DNA from 4 places in the Mesorhizobium argentiipisi genome. Region 1 is predicted to be linked to each of the others. Evidence: riboswitches for the same ligand, from Rfam matches in the RefSeq annotation. Region 1 holds a riboswitch; each other region holds the start of a gene.
The links. Region 1 has a riboswitch for cobalamin ahead of bluB (5,6-dimethylbenzimidazole synthase). Riboswitches for the same ligand answer to the same signal wherever they lie in the genome.
Positions count from the first base shown of each region.

Region 2: linked by a shared signal. The riboswitch ahead of O7A05_RS04360 (DUF1636 family protein) and the one ahead of bluB (5,6-dimethylbenzimidazole synthase) in region 1 are both predicted to bind cobalamin.
Region 3: linked by a shared signal. The riboswitch ahead of O7A05_RS16520 (CbtB domain-containing protein) and the one ahead of bluB (5,6-dimethylbenzimidazole synthase) in region 1 are both predicted to bind cobalamin.
Region 4: linked by a shared signal. The riboswitch ahead of metE (5-methyltetrahydropteroyltriglutamate--homocysteine S-methyltransferase) and the one ahead of bluB (5,6-dimethylbenzimidazole synthase) in region 1 are both predicted to bind cobalamin.

Region 1 is NZ_JAPYKO010000013.1:123,752-128,780, reverse strand. It holds gene O7A05_RS19135 (MFS transporter) at 1-437, opposite strand, end outside; gene O7A05_RS19130 (TetR/AcrR family transcriptional regulator) at 558-1,151, shown strand; gene O7A05_RS19125 (hypothetical protein) at 1,283-2,266, shown strand; gene bluB (5,6-dimethylbenzimidazole synthase) at 2,267-2,998, opposite strand; cobalamin riboswitch at 3,041-3,220, opposite strand; gene O7A05_RS19115 (histone deacetylase family protein) at 3,336-4,262, shown strand; gene O7A05_RS19110 (exodeoxyribonuclease VII small subunit) at 4,266-4,517, shown strand; gene O7A05_RS19105 (DUF2277 domain-containing protein) at 4,711-4,977, shown strand; gene O7A05_RS19100 (pirin family protein) at 4,988-5,029, shown strand, end outside.
Region 2 is NZ_JAPYKO010000002.1:298,982-304,010, reverse strand. It holds gene cobW (cobalamin biosynthesis protein CobW) at 1-897, opposite strand, end outside; gene O7A05_RS04360 (DUF1636 family protein) at 900-1,325, opposite strand; cobalamin riboswitch at 1,366-1,567, opposite strand; gene O7A05_RS04355 (winged helix-turn-helix domain-containing protein) at 1,598-2,797, opposite strand; gene O7A05_RS04350 (NADH-quinone oxidoreductase subunit A) at 3,129-3,494, shown strand; gene O7A05_RS04345 (NuoB/complex I 20 kDa subunit family protein) at 3,485-4,066, shown strand; gene O7A05_RS04340 (NADH-quinone oxidoreductase subunit C) at 4,071-4,673, shown strand; gene O7A05_RS04335 (NADH-quinone oxidoreductase subunit D) at 4,682-5,029, shown strand, end outside.
Region 3 is NZ_JAPYKO010000011.1:12,644-17,672, reverse strand. It holds gene O7A05_RS16540 (MFS transporter) at 1-394, opposite strand, end outside; gene O7A05_RS16535 (DUF1259 domain-containing protein) at 433-1,332, opposite strand; gene O7A05_RS16530 (hypothetical protein) at 1,450-2,025, opposite strand; gene O7A05_RS16525 (CbtA family protein) at 2,176-2,916, opposite strand; gene O7A05_RS16520 (CbtB domain-containing protein) at 3,076-3,285, opposite strand; adenosylcobalamin (AdoCbl) riboswitch at 3,286-3,429, opposite strand; gene O7A05_RS16515 (histidine phosphatase family protein) at 3,515-4,090, shown strand; gene O7A05_RS16510 (PilZ domain-containing protein) at 4,225-4,497, shown strand; gene O7A05_RS16505 (DUF6428 family protein) at 4,738-5,029, opposite strand, start outside.
Region 4 is NZ_JAPYKO010000003.1:411,130-416,158, forward strand. It holds gene metE (5-methyltetrahydropteroyltriglutamate--homocysteine S-methyltransferase) at 1-1,641, opposite strand, end outside; cobalamin riboswitch at 1,730-1,930, opposite strand; gene O7A05_RS07350 (helix-turn-helix transcriptional regulator) at 2,436-3,185, shown strand; gene O7A05_RS07355 (hypothetical protein) at 3,467-3,934, shown strand; gene O7A05_RS07360 (DUF418 domain-containing protein) at 4,450-5,029, shown strand, end outside.

The sequences.
Region 1 (5,029 bases):
GATTCGAAGGCAAACGCCGTGTTGAGCTCCAGCCGGTCGCGGAAGATCTCGGTCCAGCGCGCCCTGACCAGCGCCGGGATGCTGGGCATGGGGGCCGCAAGCAGCGCCGACAGGAACAACGTCCAGATCGGCCAGTGCTGGTTGGCCGCAACGATCAATGTCGCGAAGGAAAGCACCGAAACGAGCGTCATCGGCGCGGCGATCGCCGTCTGGCCGCGCCGGTCCACCAGCCGAGACACCTGCGGCGACAGGAAGGCGTTGACCAGCGCATAGGTCGCGGAGACCGCGCCGGCCAGCCAATATTCGCCATGCGTCTGTGACAGCATCGCCACGATGCCGATGGGCGCCATGGCGATCGGCAATCGCGCGATGAAAGCCGCCGCGGCAAAGCCTTTCGTGCCGGGAGCCCGAAAGATGTCCGAATAAGGGTTTCGCATGGTCCTGCTCCTCGACAAGGGTGAATGTCGCAACTACATACGCAGCGTATGAAAGTCAGATAGTTCATACGTCGCGTATGTCAATTGGCATACGAGACGTATGTTAATAGGTCCAGGGCCATGCGCAAACCGCGCAAGGAGATGATCGCCGAGACACGCGCCAAGCTGATCGCGGCCGCCCGCCATGCCTTTGGCACGATCGGCTATGCTGAGGCCTCGATGGACGATTTCACCGCTTCGGCCGGCCTGACGCGCGGCGCGCTCTACCACCACTTCGGCGACAAGAAGGGGCTGCTGCAGGCGGTGATCGCCGAAATCGACGGCGAGATGGCCTTGCGGGTCAACGAGGTGGCTTCCAAGGCGCCGACCCGCTGGCAGCATTTCGTCGACGAATGCACCACCTATATCGAGATGGCGCTGGAGCCGGAAATCCAGCGCATCATGTTCCGCGACGGCCCGGCGGTGCTCGGCGACCCGGCACAGTGGCCGAACGCCAATGCCTGCACCGCCTCGATGACCGAGCATCTGACCAGGCTGCAGGAAGAGGGCGTGGTCGTTCCGGAGCTTGATCCCGAGACGACCTCACGGCTGATCAATGGCGCCAGCAGTCAGGCTGCGCAGCGAATCGCCAATTCCAAGGACCCCGAAGCGACGTCGAAGAAGGCGATTGCGGCGTTCAAGCAATTGCTCGAAGGCTTGCGCAAGAAGCCTTGACGGTTCGCTTGGGTAATCAAGCCACCGGGTTGTGCACCGGTTTCGGGCCGGCGCAACCCTGCCGCGATTGACAATCGCCGGGGCGAGCGCATGCTCCCCGGCCATTCTCTTAAGGGTGGGAGAGTCGGGGAATGTGGGACTTCAGCATTGGTCAGTCTGTGTTGATCATGATGCGGACATGGCCGTTCATCGTCTTTCGCATGATCGTCTATTTCGGCATCACGGCCGCCTACATCATGGCGACCGGGACCGGCGCCAGCGTCGGTTATGGCGTCGGGCACATCTCGACCGATCCAGACGGTCCGATGTCCTTTGCGCTGTGGGGCGGCGTGGTCGGCTTCGGCGTCGTCTCGATCGCCGTCTACTGGATCCGCGAATACATCCTCTATGTGCTGAAAGCGGGCCATATTGCCGTCATGGTGCATCTGATCGACGGCCATGACGTTCCCGATGGCCAGGGCCAGATCGCCTATGCGAAGGAAGTGGTCACCCAGCGCTTCGCCGAGGCCAACATCCTTTTCGTCGTCGACCAGCTGGTCAAGGGCGCCATCCGCGCCATCACCGGCCTGATCGGCGGCATCGCCGCTTTCCTGCCCATTCCGGGCCTGAGCGGCATCGTCAGCTTCATGAACACGGTGATCCGCCTGTCGCTGACCTATGTCGACGAGATCATCCTCGGCTACAACATCCGCATCAATTCGAACTCGCCATTCGAGACGGCGAGGCAAGGCGTGGTGCTCTACGCGCAGAACGGCAAGCACATGGTCAAGAACGCAGTCTGGCTGGCGGTGATCATGTGGGGCGTGTCCTTCGTCATCTTCCTGTTGATGCTGGCACCCGCCGCCGCGATCCTTTGGGTCATGCCTGGGCAGTTGGCCGGATGGGCCTTCGTGCTCGCCATCGTCTTTGCTTGGGCCTTCAAGGCGGCCTTCATCGAGCCTTTCGCCATCGCCTCGCTGATGCAGGTTTATTTCGAAGCGATCGAGGGACAGGCGCCCAATCCCGAATGGGACCGGCGGCTCGCCGAGACCTCGTCCAAATTCAGGGAACTGCGCGACAAGGCGCTGGGCTCTTTTGGCGGCGGCTCGCGCTGGGATGCCCCGAGAGCCGCCTGATCATGGCTTTGATGGGCCGCCAAGGTTTGCGATTGCCGATTTAAGCGGCGCCTCGCCGGCGCCGCGAAATGTCTCACTCATGACCAGTTCGGGCAATGGCAGGCGCTTGCCCCAGCCATGCGCCTCGAGGTCCGGCTTCGGCGCGAATTCCGAGACGCGGCCGACGCAGAGATAGGCGATCGGCGTGACATGCTCGGGGATCGCGAGAAGCCGCTTCAAAGCCTCGGTTTCGATGATGCTCACCCAGCCGACGCCGACACCTTCGGCCCGCGCCGCCAGCCAGAAATTCTGCACTGCGCAGACGGTGCTGTAGAGATCCATCTCCGGGTTGTGCCAACGCCCGAGAGGCGAGTCCTTCGAGCGATGCCGGTCGCAGGTGATGCATAGATTGAGCGCGCTTTCGCAGATGCCCTCGAGCTTCAGCTTGCGGTAAAGCGCCTGCCGCTCCGCCTCGATCGCCGGCAGCTCCTGCTCGCGAGCCGCGAGGAACAGGTCGCGCACTTGTGTGCGCCGCTCGGCATCGCGGATGACGATGAAATTCCACGGCTGCATATAGCCGACAGATGGCGCATGGTGCGCGGCGGTGATGAGCCGCGCCAGCACGCTGTCATCGAGATCGTCGGGGACAAAATGGCTGCGCACGTCGCGCCTGGTGAACATGGCCCGGTAGACCGCGTCGCGCGCCAATTGGTCAAAGTCGCCGCCACTCGCGGCGATCGCTGCTGCTGTCATCGCTTTTCCCCTTGCGACAAACAGTCCCCCGCCTGACCAAGCGGAAGACCATGTCTGCCGGGCCGGTCTTCTGGCTCGGGATCGTCCCGCATCCGGCGCCTTCCCGTCTTCGACAGTGGCGTTTGCCGGCGCGGTCCCCCTTACAGTGTTGGGCACGCCACGGAGTTCAACCGTGTTCCCGATTCTCCCGCGTCGCGGGCACCAGGCAGCGAGGAGACCTTACAGCGAAGCCCGGCACCCGCCAATGGCATTAGCGACACGGCAAGACGCGATTTTCCCCAGCCATTCGGCCTGCCAAACATGGTCATTGCGGTCATAGGTCCCTAGATTAGGCGCCATGGCCACCCGTCTCTACACGCATCCGATCTTCCTCGAACACCTCACGCCGCCCGGTCATCCCGAGCGGCCCGACCGCCTGCGCGCCATCGAGCGGGTGCTGGACGACGAGGCTTTTTCGGCGCTCGACCGCGTCAAGGCGCCGGAAGGCGACCAGAAAACGATCCTCTACGCGCACCCGGAGGATTTCGTCGAGCGTGTCCGCGCCGCGATCCCTGAGAGCGGCATCGCCTCGATCGACGCCGACACCAGCGCCAGCCCGAAAAGCTGGCAGGCCGTGGTCACCGCGATCGGCGGTGCCAACGCGGCAGTAGACGACGTCTTCGAGGGCCGTGCGGCAAACGTCTTTGTCGCCGCCCGTCCGCCTGGCCATCATGCCGAAAAGACCACCGCGATGGGCTTTTGTCTGTTCAACACGGCGGCGATCGCCGCCCGCTACGCACAAAAGAGGCATCAGGCTGAGCGCGTCGCCATCGTCGACTGGGACGTTCACCACGGCAACGGTACCCAGGACATCTTCTGGGACGACCCGTCGGTGCTCTATTGTTCGACGCATCAGATGCCGCTTTATCCCGGCACCGGCGCGAAAAGCGAGACCGGCGCCGGCAACATCGTCAATGCGCCGCTGGCGCCGCAGACCGGCAGCGATCTCTTCCGCGACGCCTTCCTGTCGCGCGTGCTGCCGTCGATCGACGCGTTCGCGCCGGACCTGATCATCATTTCCGCGGGCTTCGACGCGCACCATCGCGACCCGTTGGCCGAGATCAACCTGACCGAGGACGATTTCGACTGGGCGACCGGGCAATTGATGGAACGCGCCGGCCGCCACAGCTCCAACAGACTCGTCAGCCTGCTGGAAGGCGGCTACGATCTGCAGGGACTGGCATTTTCAGTCGCCGCCCATGTCGGGCGGCTGATGAAGGGATAGAGTATGGCGTTGGAAGGCAATGAGGACGTCAAGGCGATGAGCTTCGAACAGGCGCTCGACGCGCTTGAGAAGATTGTCGATGATCTTGAGCGCGGCGACGTCCCGCTCGACCAGTCGATCAAGATCTATGAACGTGGCGAAGCGCTGAAGGCGCATTGCGACCGGCTGCTGAAAGCGGCCGAGGACAAGGTCGAGAAGATCAGGCTGTCGCGCGATGGCAAGCCAGTGGGAACTGAACCGCTGGACGCCGACTGAGGTGTTGATATTCAGGTGAGGTCGGCCTGCAAATGGCAACTTCCTGCGCTTCCGGTGCTCACGTACTTCAAGTACGCTCCGCTCCGGTTCTCGGAAACCACCATTTTCGGCTCGGCCTGAGCTGAATCTCAACACCTCAGCGGATGATCTCAGACCGGGTAAGGGCAGAGAAAGCAGGTAAGGAGTTCAAGCCATGTGCCGCAACATCAAGACCCTGGCCAATTTCGAGCCGCCGGCGACCAATGACGAAGTGCATGACGCAGCGCTGCAATTCGTGCGTAAGCTGAGCGGCTCGACCAAGCCCTCCAAGCGCAACGAGCACGCTTTTTACCATGCAGTGGAAGCGATCGCGGCCGCTGCGCGCGAATTGATCGACTCGCTCGAAACCAACCAGGAGCCGCGCAATCGCGAGGAAGAGGCTGCCAAGGCGAAGGCCAGGTCGGCGCTGCGTTTCGCCTGAGGGAACCAACATGAGCTTCTTTCCGGGAAACGACCCTGAACCCGGCGATGCC
Region 2 (5,029 bases), on a different contig from region 1:
GAGCCGCATCGGCTTGCCGCCGACCTCGACGAAACCTTTGACGCGCAGCACGTTTTCCTGCTCGGCGGCAAGGGCGACGCGCTTGGCCAGCTCGTCGGGATTGGCGATCGACGGAATGTCGAGGACGAAGGAATCGAAATCGTCGTGCTCATGGTCGAGCTCGTCGTCGTGATGGGTCTTGCGGCTCTCGATGTCGTCCTCCACCGCAAGGCCGAGGCCGAGCAGCACGGACGGGTCAACCTTGCCCTGCGCTGTCGGCACGACCTTGACCGCGCGCGCGACATGCTCGCCGATGACGGCGTTGGCACGGGCGGAGCCCGCCGCATCCATCAGGTCGCTCTTCGACAGGATGATCAGGTCGGCGCAGGCGATCTGGTCCTCGAATACCTCTTCGACCGGATCGTCATGGTCGAGGGAATCGTCAGCCGCACGCTGCGCCTGCAGGGCATCCATATCGGAAGCGACGCGGCCGTCGGCGAGCGCCGGTCCGTCGACCACGGCAATGACGCCATCGACCGTCACGCGGCTCTTCACGCTCGGCCATTGGAAGGCTTGGACGAGGGGCTTCGGCAGAGCGAGGCCGGAGGTTTCGATCAGGATGTGGTCAACCTTGGGTTTGAGCGACAGGATCTGGTCGAGCGCCGGCACGAAGTCGTCGGCGACGGTGCAGCAGATGCAGCCATTGGCGAGCTCGACGATGTTTTCTTCCGGGCAGGCGTCGACGCCGCAGCCTTTCAGGATCTCGCCGTCGATGCCGACATCGCCGAACTCGTTGACGATGATCGCCAGCCGCTTGCCCTTGGCGTTCTCAAGCAGGTTGCGGATCAGCGTCGTCTTGCCGGCGCCGAGGAAGCCGGTGACGACGGTGCAGGGAACACGGGAAACGGATGCGTTCATGGTCAGTCCTTCAGCATGTCGAGAGGAGGGATGCGGGCAACCAGGCCGCGCTTGAGGGAATCGGGCCGGCCGCGCCAGGGGATGAGACCATCGGTCGAGGTGGCGAAGAGCTTTGCGCCGGCGATGAGATCGGCGCCGCTGGTCGTGTTCAGATCGCCGAAGACGTAGCTCCAGCAGCCATTGCGGAGCAAAGCCGCGCTCAGCCGGCGCTTGCAGTTGCCGAGGCATTCGACGGTACGGATGTTGATCTTTTCGCCGGAAGCAGCCCGATGCGTATCTTCGGCAAGCAGCGCACCGGCGCGCGGATGCGCATCCGAACCGGTCTCGTCGCGGCAGGATGAGCAGACGATGACGGTCACGCCGGCCAAAGCGTCGGGCTCGGACGGAATGTCCGCGATGTTTGCCTGGAAACTGTCGTTGCGATCCAAAACCATGCTCCTTGCCCGGAAAACCCGCCGGGCATTCGGATACTTAAAGTCTCAGACGGCAGGTCTCCTGGCTCGCGGGTCGTCGCCCTGAATGCCGCCTTCCCGGGAAATCCCAGTGGTTTTCGGCAGAGGCTCGTCGCTTACAGTTGCGGGGACAGCCGCGGATTTGGGTTTTGGCCCGCACCGCATTCCCTCTTGGCTCCTCCCTTTGCCGGGAGAAGACCGTCTGGGTCAGGATTTAGGCTTACGGCTAGGTCCCTGTCAACGCGCAGCTACGACACCGCGATGTCGGCCAGCGCCGGTCCGAGGTCGCCGGCCGGCGTCACTTCGATCGACTCCAGGCCGAGCCAGCCCTGCATCTGCTTCAACTCATCGAAAAGCTGTGCGGCCGTTTCGGGCGGGGCGCCGGCCTCGGCATAGGCGGCGTGGACGCGCAAGATGCTGGCCGGGCGGTCAGCTCTCAAATCGACGCGGGCGACGATCCGGTCGCCGAGCAGGAAGGGCAGCACGTAGTAGCCATATTGGCGTTTCTCGGCCGGCGTGTAGATCTCGATGCGGTAGCGGAAATCGAAGAGTTTTTCCGTCCTGGTGCGTTCGAAGACGACGGGATCGAAGGGGGCGAGCAGGGCGCGCGCCTCTATCCGGCGCGGGAAACGGGCTTCCTTGTGGAGATAGGCGGTCTTGTCCCAGCCTTCGACCTTCACCGGCAGCAGTTCCCCCGCCTCAACCAGGTCCTCGATGCGATCCTTCGTGTCGCCCGGCGCGAGACGAAAATAGTCGCGCAGGTCGCCATAGGTGGCGATGCCGTGAGCACGGGCCGAAATGCGCAGCAATTCGCGATGCGCGTCCTCGACCGAGGGAACGGGAAGGTCGAGCACCGCCTGCGGCAAAACGCGCTCGGGCAGGTCGTAATAGCGCTCGAAGCCGCGCCGGTAGGCAGTGGTGATGCGTCCGGCCCAGAACAGCCATTCGAAAGCGTGCTTGGCCTCGCTCCAGCCCCACCAGCCGCCATTACCCTTGTGGCCTTCGATATCGGAGGCGGCGATCGGACCGCGATCGGCGACCTCTCTATATATCTCGTCGATCATTTCCTTGCGCTCACGGCCCCATTTGGCGAGACCGAGATACATCTCCTCGCCCTGCTCGGCGCGCTGCATGCGCCAGCGCATCAGCGGGTAGGTCTCGACGGGCAGGAACGACGCCTCATGCGCCCAGTATTCGAACACGGCGCGCTTGCGGGTGACCGCGGCATTGTCGAGCAGCGTAAGCGGGTAGGGGCCGAGGCGCGAATAGAGCGGCATATAATGCGCCCGCACCACCGCGCTCACGGAATCGATCTGCAGAAGGCCGGTTCGCGAAAGCACCCGGGCGAGGTGCCGGCGATCCGGAACTCCTGCGGGGCGACGGTCGTTGAACCCTTGCGCGTCCAGCGCAATGCGCCTCGCCATGGCCAGCGAAATCTTGTCTTTCATCAGGCGTCGCCCCGATCGTCCCTTGGATTTTTAGCCGGTGATTCCGGCCATGTTAGCAGGCAAATGGCGGGAGATATGTCAGGAGACAAAAGTGGAGTAAAAATCGAAGGAAATCAAACAGGAGCGGATCGGACCAGTTTCTTCCGATAAGGCGTCCAGGGCCGCGATTTGAACAAGGTTTGACTTGCGTCACCGAAACCGCTGCGCTAACCCTCGCCGCGTTGCAGCATGGGCCCCTTAAAACGGTTCAGCGGTTAATCTGTCACGCTTCCGCATTAGAGTTCGTTGCTGTAATCAAAATGAACTGCCCCCGCCGAAGGAAAGTCGCCGCATGAGCGCACTCCTAAGTTCGTACCTGCCTATCGTGCTGTTCATCGCCGTGGCGATGATCGTCGGTCTGGCGCTCATCGTTGCTCCGTTCCTGGTGGCCTACCGCAATCCCGATCCGGAAAAGCTTTCCGCCTATGAATGCGGGTTCAACTCGTTCGACGACGCCCGCATGAAGTTCGACATCCGCTTCTACCTGGTGTCGATCCTGTTCATCATCTTCGATCTCGAGGTCGCCTTCCTGTTCCCGTGGGCGGTGTCCTTCTCGAAGCTCGGCATGCTCGGCTTCTGGTCGATGACGGTGTTCCTGGCGGTACTGACCATCGGTTTTGCCTATGAATGGAAAAAAGGAGCGCTGGAATGGGATTGAACGACAGTTCAGGCACCCTCGTCGCGCCGAAGCCTAAGGGCATCATCGACCCCAACACCGGCAGGCCGGTAGGGGAGGACGATCCCTTCTTCCTCGAGATCAACAATGAACTGGCCGACAAAGGCTTCCTTGTCACCTCGACCGAGGCGCTGATCACCTGGGCGCGCAGCGGCTCGCTGATGTTCATGACCTTCGGTCTCGCCTGCTGCGCGGTCGAGATGATCCACACCTCGATGCCGCGCTATGACTCGGAGCGCTTCGGCGTCGCCCCGCGCGCGTCGCCGCGCCAGTCCGACATCATGATCGTCGCCGGCACGCTGACCAACAAGATGGCGCCGGCGCTGCGCAAGGTCTACGACCAGATGCCGGAGCCGCGCTACGTCATCTCGATGGGCTCCTGCGCCAATGGCGGCGGCTATTACCACTATTCCTATTCGGTGGTGCGCGGCTGCGACCGCGTCGTGCCGGTCGACATCTATGTGCCCGGCTGCCCGCCGAGCGCGGAAGCACTGCTCTACGGCATTCTCCTTCTCCAGAAGAAGATCCGCCGCACCGGCACGATCGAGCGGTGAGCCGATGACCCTGGCTTTGAACGAACTCTCCACCTATCTCGGCGAGAAGCTCTCCGGCCGCATCGGCGAAGCCGTGATTGCGTATGGCGAGCTGACGATTTCGGTGGAACCGGGCAATCTCATCGAGGTGGCCACCTTCCTGCGCGACGATCCGCGCTGCCAGTTCATCTCGATCATCGACATTTGCGGCGCCGACTATCCCTCGCGCGCCAAGCGCTTCGATGTCGTCTATCACCTTTTGTCACCGAAGCAGAATGCGCGCGTCCGCCTCAAGGTCCAGGCCGACGAGGAGACGCTGGTGCCGTCGCTGACCAGCGTCTATCCCGGTGCCGACTGGTTCGAGCGCGAGACCTACGACCTTTACGGCGTGCTGTTCTCCGGCCATCCGGACCTGCGCCGCATCCTCACCGACTATGGTTTCGAAGGCCATCCGCTGCGCAAGGATTTCCCGCTGACCGGTTTCGTCGAGGTTCGCTACGACGACGAGGCCAAGCGGGTCATCTACGAGCCGGTGGAATTGAAGCAGGAATTCAGAAACTTCGACTTCTTGAGCCCGTGGGAAGGAACGGATTACGTCCTCCCCGGGGATGAGAAGGCGAAGCAGTAGGGCGACCCATGGCTGAAACCTCCGTCCGCAACTTCAACATCAACTTCGGTCCGCAGCATCCTGCGGCGCATGGCGTTTTGCGCCTGGTGCTGGAGCTGGACGGCGAGGTGGTCGACCGCGTCGATCCGCATATCGGTCTGCTGCATCGCGGCACCGAGAAGCTGATCGAGGCCAAGACTTATCTGCAGGCCGTGCCCTATCTCGACCGGCTCGACTATTGCGCGCCGATGAACCAGGAGCATGCCTTCGCTCTCGCGGCCGAGCGCCTGCTCGGCATCGAGGTGCCGAAGCGTGGGCAACTGATCCGGGTGCTCTATTCCGAGATGGGCCGCATCATGTCGCACATCTTGAATGTC
Region 3 (5,029 bases), on a different contig from region 1:
CATGCTCCAGCGGAACGAAGATGCTTACGCTTCCCGACGAAGGATTGATGGTGCCCAGGAAGGCCACGAGCAGAAGAAGTGCATAGGTGCTTGACTGCGTATAGGCCAACCCGGTTGCGATCATCAGGCCGGACGCAGCCAGAAGCAGGGTGCGCCGGTCTGCGCGCACAGCCAGGAAGCCGATGCCGAGCGTCAACAATGCCGAACCAAGGAGTGCGGCGGTAGCCACGACACCGATCTCCAGCGGCCCAAGCCCGATCGACGCTAGATATACCGGTAGGAGCACTGCGGCTAAGCCGTCCCCAAAATCCCGAAGGGCGCGCGCCGCGTAGATGTCCGCAGCGCGGCCTCCTTCTGGCTGGTGGCCCGGCTGTTCGGCGCCGGCCGGGCCAATGCCGCCGCCTTCCGAATTTGGCCGGGACTGCGGCAAAGTCAGCTACCCGTCCTAAGGTGCACCTGATCGAGCGCCAGCTTCAGCCCTTTGGCCAACGTCCCGACATCGTCATTTGCCCAAAAATGCATGAAGAACAGCCGGGGTTGATCGTCGAGCATGTGGTTGTGCACAGCGGTGACCTCTATCCCGCTTTCCCGCAGGGCTCGTAGCACCGGATTCACTTCAGAGGCGATCAGGACGAAATCGCCGGTGATCGCGGCCTTGCCACTTCCGGTCGGCTGGAAGTTGATGGCAATCGCGGAGCCCATTGCGTCAGGCACCTCCATGCCATCGTCCTTGATGGTTTCTGCGCGCGCGATGCTGACCTGGTAGACACCGCCGGTGACCTTGCCTTTGTGTCCAAGCGCCTGGTCAATGGTTTGCGTATCAAGATCGATCGCTTTCGAAGCAGCGGCGGCGCTCGCCGGTGCGTCCGAAAGCGGCGTTCCACTCTGCTGCAACGCCAAATGCAGCGCCGCAGCCAGCTTCTCCGGATCGCCGTGCCCAAGGACGTGCATATACATCGTCTCCGGCTGGGCCCTCTGCAGGTGATTGTGGAGGGCCGTGACCTCGATGCCGCTTTCAATCAGTTTCATCATCACCAGGTCGATCTCGGGCACGGTCAACACGAGATCGCCCATTACCATGGCATCGTGATCGCCCAGGGGTTTGAATGCGAGCCACGAGCCGAGCGCCAAGGCCGGTTTGAGTTCCACGCCGTCGAGAGTGACTTTCAGATCGGAACGAGGCAGCCCGACGCGGTAGACTCCCCCTAGCGCTTCTGTGCCGGATTTCCCGAGCGCCTGCGCTACCGCCTTCCAGTCGGGTGCGGCAAGGGAGGGTTGGGCAATTCCAAGGGAGGCTGCTAACGCGAGGCCAGCTATGATTTTTCCATGCATGATTTGCTCCTGTGTTCAGCCCAGGTGCCCAAATGGAAAACGTCTGCCGTTCCGAGATGACATCGCGCTCTCGGAATTGTGATGCGCGCCCGGTTTCGGTGAAACGGTGAAACGCCCCTAGGCCGTGCGGCTACCCGGCGCGCCGATAATCGACCATGCGGCGGCGGTGAGCGCAGTGGCCGCGGCAAGCAGCACCGCGAGGCTCGGTAGGTGGAAGAAGATGTCCCGCCAGCGTGGCTTCACGACCGCGCCGGTGCTGAAGGCCTCGCCGCTATACTGGCACAGGATCCACGACGCGCCGCTGCGCACCATGTCGGCATCGATGTCGGAGATCAGCGCCTTCGCGTTGCGTTCGGCGGAGGGCATCGTGGCCATATAGGTGAGCAGCGCTTTGGCGGTGGCGAGATAGGCGTGGCTGCATTCGTTGAACGGGCTCTCTTCGTCGCCAAGACTTCCCGGCATCAGGCCCCAGAGGCAGTAGGTGAATTGCAGATTGCCGTGATTGTAGAGCCGCCGGAAAGTCGGGTCGGTCACGGTCTGGCGTTGGGCAAGGTCCAGGATATCGCCTCGGTAGCGCGCAATCACCGCCATCTGGCCGTGGGTGAGGCTGGGGATCTGGATGCCGGGGGGAGGCGGGTCCGACGAGCCGCCATGCGCTTGCGCGGATGTGGCGGCCAGAAGTGCGAGCAGCACCGAAACCGAGCAATTCCAGGAAAAGTGTGCTGCGGTTTTCCGTCCGGAATTGCGAGAAAACAAAGGACCAAAGTGGCTCGGCGGTCGTACCGACCGTTGAGCCACTTTGGCCGCCAGGGCGCGAAACCGTGGCAGCCAACGCATCGGATTTCAGGCGTAGCGGCGTGCCGGGCTGCGCTGGTCGCGCACCGCGACGACGCGCTCGGCAGCCGCGCCGAAGCCGAGCCCGACGACGGTCCACAGCACCAGCTGGATGCCGAGCGAGGCGATGCGGAACTGCCACAGCACGGTCGCCGAGAAGTTCTCCGGCACTTCATTGATGTCGGGCAGCGCCGCCTTCACCAGCGCGAAGACGACGAGGAAAGCGAGGCCCGCGACGATCGAGGCGTTCCAGGCGCCGAGCCGGTTCCACAGCCGTTGCGCCAGGCCGACCGCCGCCACCATCGCCGCGATCGAGACGACGATCATGATGAAGAACAGCTCGGTGCGGTAGCCGATGGTCTCGGCATTGCCTACCGCCGGCGGATTCGCTGGGTATTTGAGGCTCGGAACAACGATCGCGGCAAGGAAGCCGAGCAGCGCGATCAGCGCCGAGGTGCCGCGCGGACCGAGCGAGCCCAGACGGCCATGGGCATAGGCGAAGACCAGCGAGAACAGCCCGCCAAGGGCGGCGCCATAGACCAGTACGCCGGTTGCGAGACCGATGCCGGCCTGCGTGGTGCGACTGACCATCTCGGGCTCCGGCGCCGCCCCGGCGGCCTGGGCCTGCTGGTCCTCGAAGGCGATCGCCTTGTGGACCTGCGGCTCGCCATAGACGCGCGCGAAGGCGAATGCCAGAATCCCCGCAACCAGCCCGACAAGCATGCCGCGCAGCAAAAGTTTTCCGACCATGTCACTAATCCTTCTGAGCAATTCCAGGAAAAGTGCGTAGCGGTTTTCCGTCCGGAATTGCGTTAAGCCAACCAAGCAATTCCAGGAAAAGTGCGTAGCGGTTTCCGTCCGGAATTGCGTTAGATCAGAATCGAAAGGGTTCAGCGATGCTGAACCGCTTTAGTGGCAGGGGAAGCCGAGCAGGTGGCGGCCATCATGCACGAATTCGTGCACATAGCTGCCACGGATCAGCGACGTCGCGCCTTCTTCCGCACCGACGAAATAGATCGCCATCATCAGCATCAGGCCGGCGAAGATGGCCCACGGCAGAAGCTCGCGAACCGGTATCGCAACCGGACCGTAGCTGGGGGCGAAGGTGGTGTCGGACATATTGACCTCCCGTGGGATACTGCGTCCCGTTGATCGAACAATGCTGCGGAATAAGGCCTGACTTTCGGCTGGTGCCGATCACAGTGGCGCGACCGTGCCGGACTCGCACCGGCTTCCAATCCCGTATAGCGCTAAAACACTTGTCAGCACTTCGTTCGCCTGTCAACGACATGTAATGGCCAATACGGCTTCGCGCGGCCGAAATTTCACTGGACCACGGAGTTTTGGGATGCTCGCCCGCCTGACGATGATCGCAACCGGCGCGACGCAGGCCACGCGCAAGGGTCGTTTTCCGACTGACGAGGCGCTGGAGCCGCGGTCCTTCGAGCGTGCCGGCGCGCTGGCCATTTCGCTGCGCCGTGCCGACCGCGTCTGGACGAGCCCGGAGCTGGCCGCGCGGCAGACGGCCGAGGTGCTCGGCCTTGATCCGACGGTCGAGCCGCTGCTTGCCGAGCAGGATTTCGGGCGCTGGGCCGGCAAAAGTTTCGAGGAGGTGCAGGCGGAGGATCCGGAAGGCATGGCGGCATGGCTTTCCGACCCGGATGCCGCACCCCATGACGGCGAGTCGCTTACCGCTGTGGCCCGGCGCGGCGCGGCACTGCTGGAGCGCCTTGCCGCCGAGAGCGGCCACACCATCGCGCTCACCCACGCCGTGCCGATCCGCGCCGCCATCGTGCATGTGCTGGGCGCGCCGCTCTCCTCGGTCTGGAAGATCGACATCGAGCCGCTGTCGCTCACCGAATTCCGCAGCGACGGCCGCCGCTGGGTGTTGCATGCGAGCGGCGTGGTCGCCGGCGCAATATAACGCCGGAGAACCACTCACCTGCCGACGAGCGGGCGAGCCTCGCCGTTTCAGCAATCGCTAACGGAACGGAAACGCCTCGCTGCTATGGTGCGGCCCCGTGGCGAGGAGAGCCTTGCCCGAGGAGTCCGCTGCCCATGGCCGAATATCCCGAGACCGAGCGCCGTCTTCATGTGCGCGAATTCGTGCTCAAGGAAGCCACGATCATTGCCAACGGCGTCCGGATCCGCTGCTCGGTCAGAAACCAGCACGAGCAGGGTGCGGAATTGCGCGTGGCCGCCGATATGGGCATCCCCGAACGCTTCCTGCTCGAGGTTCCAGCCGACGACACGGCCTATCGCGCTTTGGTGCGGTGGCGGCGCAACGACCGCGTCGGCGTGGCGCTCTACAGCAACGCGCCGAAGGACTGACGCGTCGGACGTCTAACCAATTCGTCACTTGATCCTGGCCCGCACGTGCAACCCGGCACGCATGGAACGCAACCGCCGCGAGCCCGTTCATCGCTGCCGATCAACAGGAAATTCGCGCATGGGCAGGACAGCCGTTTGGGTGGCGCTGATCGCCATCGTTCTCGTGGCTCTCTATCTGCTGCAGGCCAACGGCATAATCCGGTTCTAAAGCAGCGGCGCCGCTCGCCACGATTCGCAAGGTCAGCAGCAGCGGCTCGCTCCGCAGCATGGCTGGCTTGCCGCTTTCTGTTCCTTTAGCCAGCGGTCGCGCGGCTTGCAGCTTGCCGGCCGTGGCGTCAACTCGACCTCGATGACACCGTCAACGACGCTTGGCTGAGCCGCCCGGTACAATTCGATTGGGCGGACGCCGTCGCTGACCTCGAAGGTCAGCTTCGCCGCCTGGTCGAGACCGACATGGTCCGAAACCTTGCGGATGATCGCGGCGAATTTGCCGGCTGGCATATGGACGGGGCCGCCTTCGTCCACGTCCCAC
Region 4 (5,029 bases), on a different contig from region 1:
GTCACCAAAGATGATCGGCGGCCGCACATAACGTGACCCGTAGCTTTGCACCCAGGCGTGCTGCGTGAAGGCGAAGCCGGAAAGTTGCTCCCCGAAAGATTGCACCATGTCGTTTCGTTCAAACTCGCCGTGCACCAGCACGTCCAACCCAATCTCGTCCTGCCAACGGATGGTCGCCTCTATTTCTTTCCTGAGGAACGCCTCATAGTCGATATAGCTCAGTTCTCCCCTTGCATGGGCCGCGCGCGCATTGCGAATCTCGGGTGTTTGCGGGAAGGAGCCGATGGTCGTAGTCGGGAAAGTCGGTAGCCGGAGCGTTTCGTCCTGAAGCCTGGAGCGCTCAGCAAAGCTGCTTTTCCTACGCATTATGTCTTCGTCGATAAAGGCGAGGCGTCCTTCGACCAGCGGATCATACACCTTCGGGGATGTCAGACGCGCGGCGGCTGCTTGGGTGGAGGACTCCAGCTCTGCTGAAACCGCCTCCCGGCCTTCGGAAAGGGCCCGGGCGATAGTGGTCAGTTCGCCCATCTTCTGCGCCGCGAATGCGAGCCACGACTTTATGTCCCTATCGAGCGCTGTTTCCAGTTCCAGGTCGATCGGCACATGCAGAAGGGAACACGAAGGCGCGATCTCCACTCGCTCCAGTGGCCAGCCCGCGACGACCGGCTTGATCCGGTCAAGGATGGGGCGCAGGTTCGCGCGCCAGACGTTGCGACCATCGATCAGGCCAAGGGAAAGCACCAGGTCCTTAGGCGCAAGCCGGCCGACCGCCTCCAATTGTTCAGGAGCGCGTGCAAGGTCGAGATGCAGGCCCGCCACAGGCAGCGAAAGAGCGGTTTCGAGATTGCCGTCCAATCCACCGAAATAGGTGGCGAGCATGATCTTCAGCTCCGGAGCCGCTTGCGACAGCCGGTCGTAGGCAAAATTGAACGCGTCTTGCTCGTTTGGAATGAGGTCGAGCACGAGCGCCGGCTCATCGATCTGCACCCAGTCGGCGCCCGCCACTTTCAGGCGGCGCAGGAGGAGCTCGTAAACCGGCAGCAGCCGCGGCAGCAGCGCAATTGGGTTGAAGTCCCGAGTGGGCGACTTGGCCAGCTTGAGGAAGGTGACGGGCCCAAGAAGGACCGGGCGGGTGTGAACGCCGAACGCCCTACCCTCGAGGAAGTGATCCACCGGCTTTGACCACGACAAAGCAAAGGCCTGATCGTCGGCGAGCTCCGGGACCATGTAGTGGTAGTTAGTATCGAACCACTTGGTCATTTCCAGCGCGGTGACCGCGTTACCGTGATTGGCATAGTCGAGTCCGGCAGCCTCTCCTTGGCTGCCACGCGCCATGGCAAAATAAGTGTCGAGCGGGACTTCCCCCTCGCTCCAGCCATACCGTGGCGGCACAGCGCCGACCATTGTTGCCGTGTCGAGCACATGATCGTAAAGCGAGAAGTCGTTGGACGGAATAATGGTCACGCCACGGTCGCATTGTTCAGTCCAGTTCTCGACACGCAGCGCCCGCGCCGTTTCGAGAAGGTCGGCAGCGGACGATTTTCGCAACCAATAGGATTCGAGCGCACGCTTTAATTCGCGACGACGGCCAATGCGCGGCACGCCAAGTGTGGCTACCGGAACTTTCTGAGAGAGAGACATACCATACCCCGATATTGGGGCGTGGACGCAAGGCAGACGTTGGCAAGCAGACGAGCCGATTGCTACGCCCACCGAGACACCCCGCCTGTGGACCTTGTTTGCCGTGGCAGGTCTCCTGGCTCGCGGGTCGACACCTCAGCCCGTCTTCCCGAGGCTATTGACCTCAGTGACATGAATGGGCTTGGCTCGCCGCTTACAGTTGCGGGGGCAGCGCCGGCATCTTCACCGGCTTCCCTCTTAGCTCCGTTGCGGCTAACCGCATCGAAGAACCATCGACAACTGGACACTCGCCGAAGAGAAGATTCCTGTCAAGGTGATATAAACAAATCTTTATGTCGTTATCCGATATTGTTGTCGCTCGTGAGCTGCAGATAGCCGCGAAGTCGGTTGAATGCGGCCATCCCTGAAGAGCGCCCGGGCAAGCCCTTCCGCTTCCTCCCCACTGTCCTGATGGCGAACTGTCGCAGGTCCATACCGCCTATTGTTGGGGGTTGACTCCGACGATGCTGGAAGCAACATTCCAGATATACTCGAAATGAGCATAGGCAGATGCAAGCACACGCCATTGCCCGAGCATCCGGCAATATACGCGAGGGAACGGATCGGTCGGCCGGCTTCGCGATTGGCATCCCGCTGTCGACCTTAACCCGAGCAACTCGCTCAACTGATGCAACAAGAATCGAGGAGAGTTGTCGACCAGCACCGGTCGGCCAGCAATGCGGCAGCTTGATGCCTGCAATTCCACCCGAGCCCCAAACCACCCACTATCATCACCATCATGGAAGCAATGCGTTATGGAAGCACCTGCGCTTTGGCGTCGGCACCTCGATGACACGTTCGAGTTTCTCAATCAGATCCGCAAGAGTTCAAGCCAGCAGGAAATCTGCCAGCACCTAATTTCCTATGCCGAGCGGTTTGGCGCCAGAAACGTGCTGGCAGGACCGATCCCACCGCCGCGTGCGCTGAGGCGCGAGCAGATTTCCCATGTGCTGCTTGACGCCTGGCCGCAGCAATGGTCGGAGCGCTATTTCTCCAAAGGCTATCTTCATCGCGACCCCACCATTCAGCTTGTGAAGCGTGGGACCACACCCTTCCGGTGGAGCGAGATTGATCAAGTTTCCAGGGTTTGTTCCTTCGGCCGACAGATCATGGCCGAGGCATCAGAGTTTAATCTGCGTGACGGCTTCACGATTCCGTTCGCAACATTGAACGGACAGCCGGTGGGATTTTCCGTTGCAGGGGAGAAGCTCGAGCCGGGTCCTCACGACCGTCTCGCCTTTCAGTTTGTCGCCGCCTGCGCCTTCGGATGCGCGGCCCTTCTTGCGGATGGCAAACAGGCCTCCAAACCAGTGCGTCTTTCACCTCGACAACAGGACGTCCTGCGCTGGGTTGCCGAAGGCCTCACCGTGGAGCAGGTCGCTGATCGCCTGAACGTCAGCCGCAACACGGCAGATACGCATCTGCGATTGATGCGCCAGAGGCTCGGCGTGACAAGCAACGTGCAGGCCGTCACGACAGCTTTCCGCCTGGGGCTGATCAGCTAGCTCACGCAATCGCGTGATGCCGCATCGATCCGCGATGCACCATTGGTTGACCTCGAAACTGGAGGGACAGCCGAGATGCTCGGGTTCAGCGACAGCATCAAGTCATCCTGGCACGACTGCATAGACGACCCAGATCTCAATCGCTTTGTTGTTTGCATGCCCGACGATGGGTGTGCGGTCGCCGAACCGTCTTCGCGCCTGGGTCTATGATCTCCACATCGGTCCGCGTGAGCATCGACCGGTAATCGACGATCAGTTGTTCGGCGCGGACGCGGCATAGAATGGCCGCCGAAACGCCGCCGTACCGCAACCGAGATCGCGCGCGGTTGGTACGCGAGATCCCATTCCAGGCTGAACCCGCATTCCGCGATCCACAGCTCGACCTCGTCAGCGCCATCGACCAGCCCAGGTCTTGCCAGCTTGAGAATGCCGCTGTCAAAAAGGACGGCTCTCCGAAGGCCGGCCCGCGCCAGTTCCAAACCTGCGAAGCACCGAGTCGCACGGCAGCCTATAAGAACCGCCTTTTTCCACGCAGGCAGTTCGTCGCAGAGCCAAATCGCTCTTGCCTGCACGCTCCCCGCGACAAGCCGGGTTTGTGGCGACAGAGCTTGCCATTTGCCGCGCTGCGGGGGGCATCAGAAGCCAGACGTAACCGCTTTTTCTTCGGCCGTATTCGACTGCTGGCGCAAACACGATGGCCGGTAAGTCACAACGGAAAGCCACTGAAGGCGTTTTCGGCACTTCTTTGAGAGAGTATCCGTCGCACGATTCTAAGCCCGTCAGCTCACGGCGCCGTGCTGTACCCCAATCTTTGTCGAACGAAGTCCACAACTGTCCGGCGTTCGCTCGCCAGCTTTTTGAATTGGTCGTCGTCGATCCCGTCGCCGAAAAAGGCGTGCCGCCTCACTTCGTGATGTCAGTCGTTTGTCGCATATCCGACATTCCCGCCTATCGATCAGCATCTCGACAGCTTTGGCACGGCATGTGCGTGCCTGGCGACAACCGGGCTCCGCCTCGGATCAGGCGAAATCAACCAACCCAGCTCGCCAAACCCGCAGTCGTGTCGGCTCATCGCGCGACCACCCCACGCTGCGGTGACCTATTCCCGCCTGGGTGCGTCTTGCGGCCACGAGCTTGCGGCGCGCTCGTCGCCAACGCACTCGAGGACGCCATGAGCTTTTTTCGACACAATTCGAACTTGGAGGCTAACGCCGGTGTGGCAGGAGGTGCCAATTCGGGTCGTCACTCGCCGGCAAACCGACTTGTGGGCGTCGACCTGGCGCGCGGATTGGCTGTGTTCGGCATGTACGCCGCACATGTCGGACCCTCTCCACGCGAAGGGGGGGTCACCGGCTTTATTCTAGAACTCGCTCATGGTCGCTCTTCCGCGCTCTTCGCCTTCTTGGCGGGGTTCTCCCTTGTCCTCATCATTGGAAGGGTCCCAAAGACAGCACAAGCAGGTCGCCAAGCTCAGATCAAAGTGGTGATACGCGCGCTCATCCTGCTAAGCTTAGGTATGCTGCTGCAGGAGACCGGAACGCCGGTGCGTGTGGTCCTCTCCTATTACGGACTGTGCTTTCTTCTGGTTCTTCCACTCTACCGGCTCGATTCTTTCGCGCTCGCAGCCATAGCGCTTTCGACGGCACTTGTGTTTCCTCAGCTAAGATTCCTGATCAACGCAGTGATGGACAAAGGGATGGACCAACCGCTTATTACCCTGTTGATTAGCGGGTGGTACCCTGCCGTGACATGGATCCCATTCATGATCGCAGGCATGGCGGTCGCACGTCTGAATCTGACGAAAATGATCACCCACCAGTGGTTGGCGACCGCTGGAATAGCGC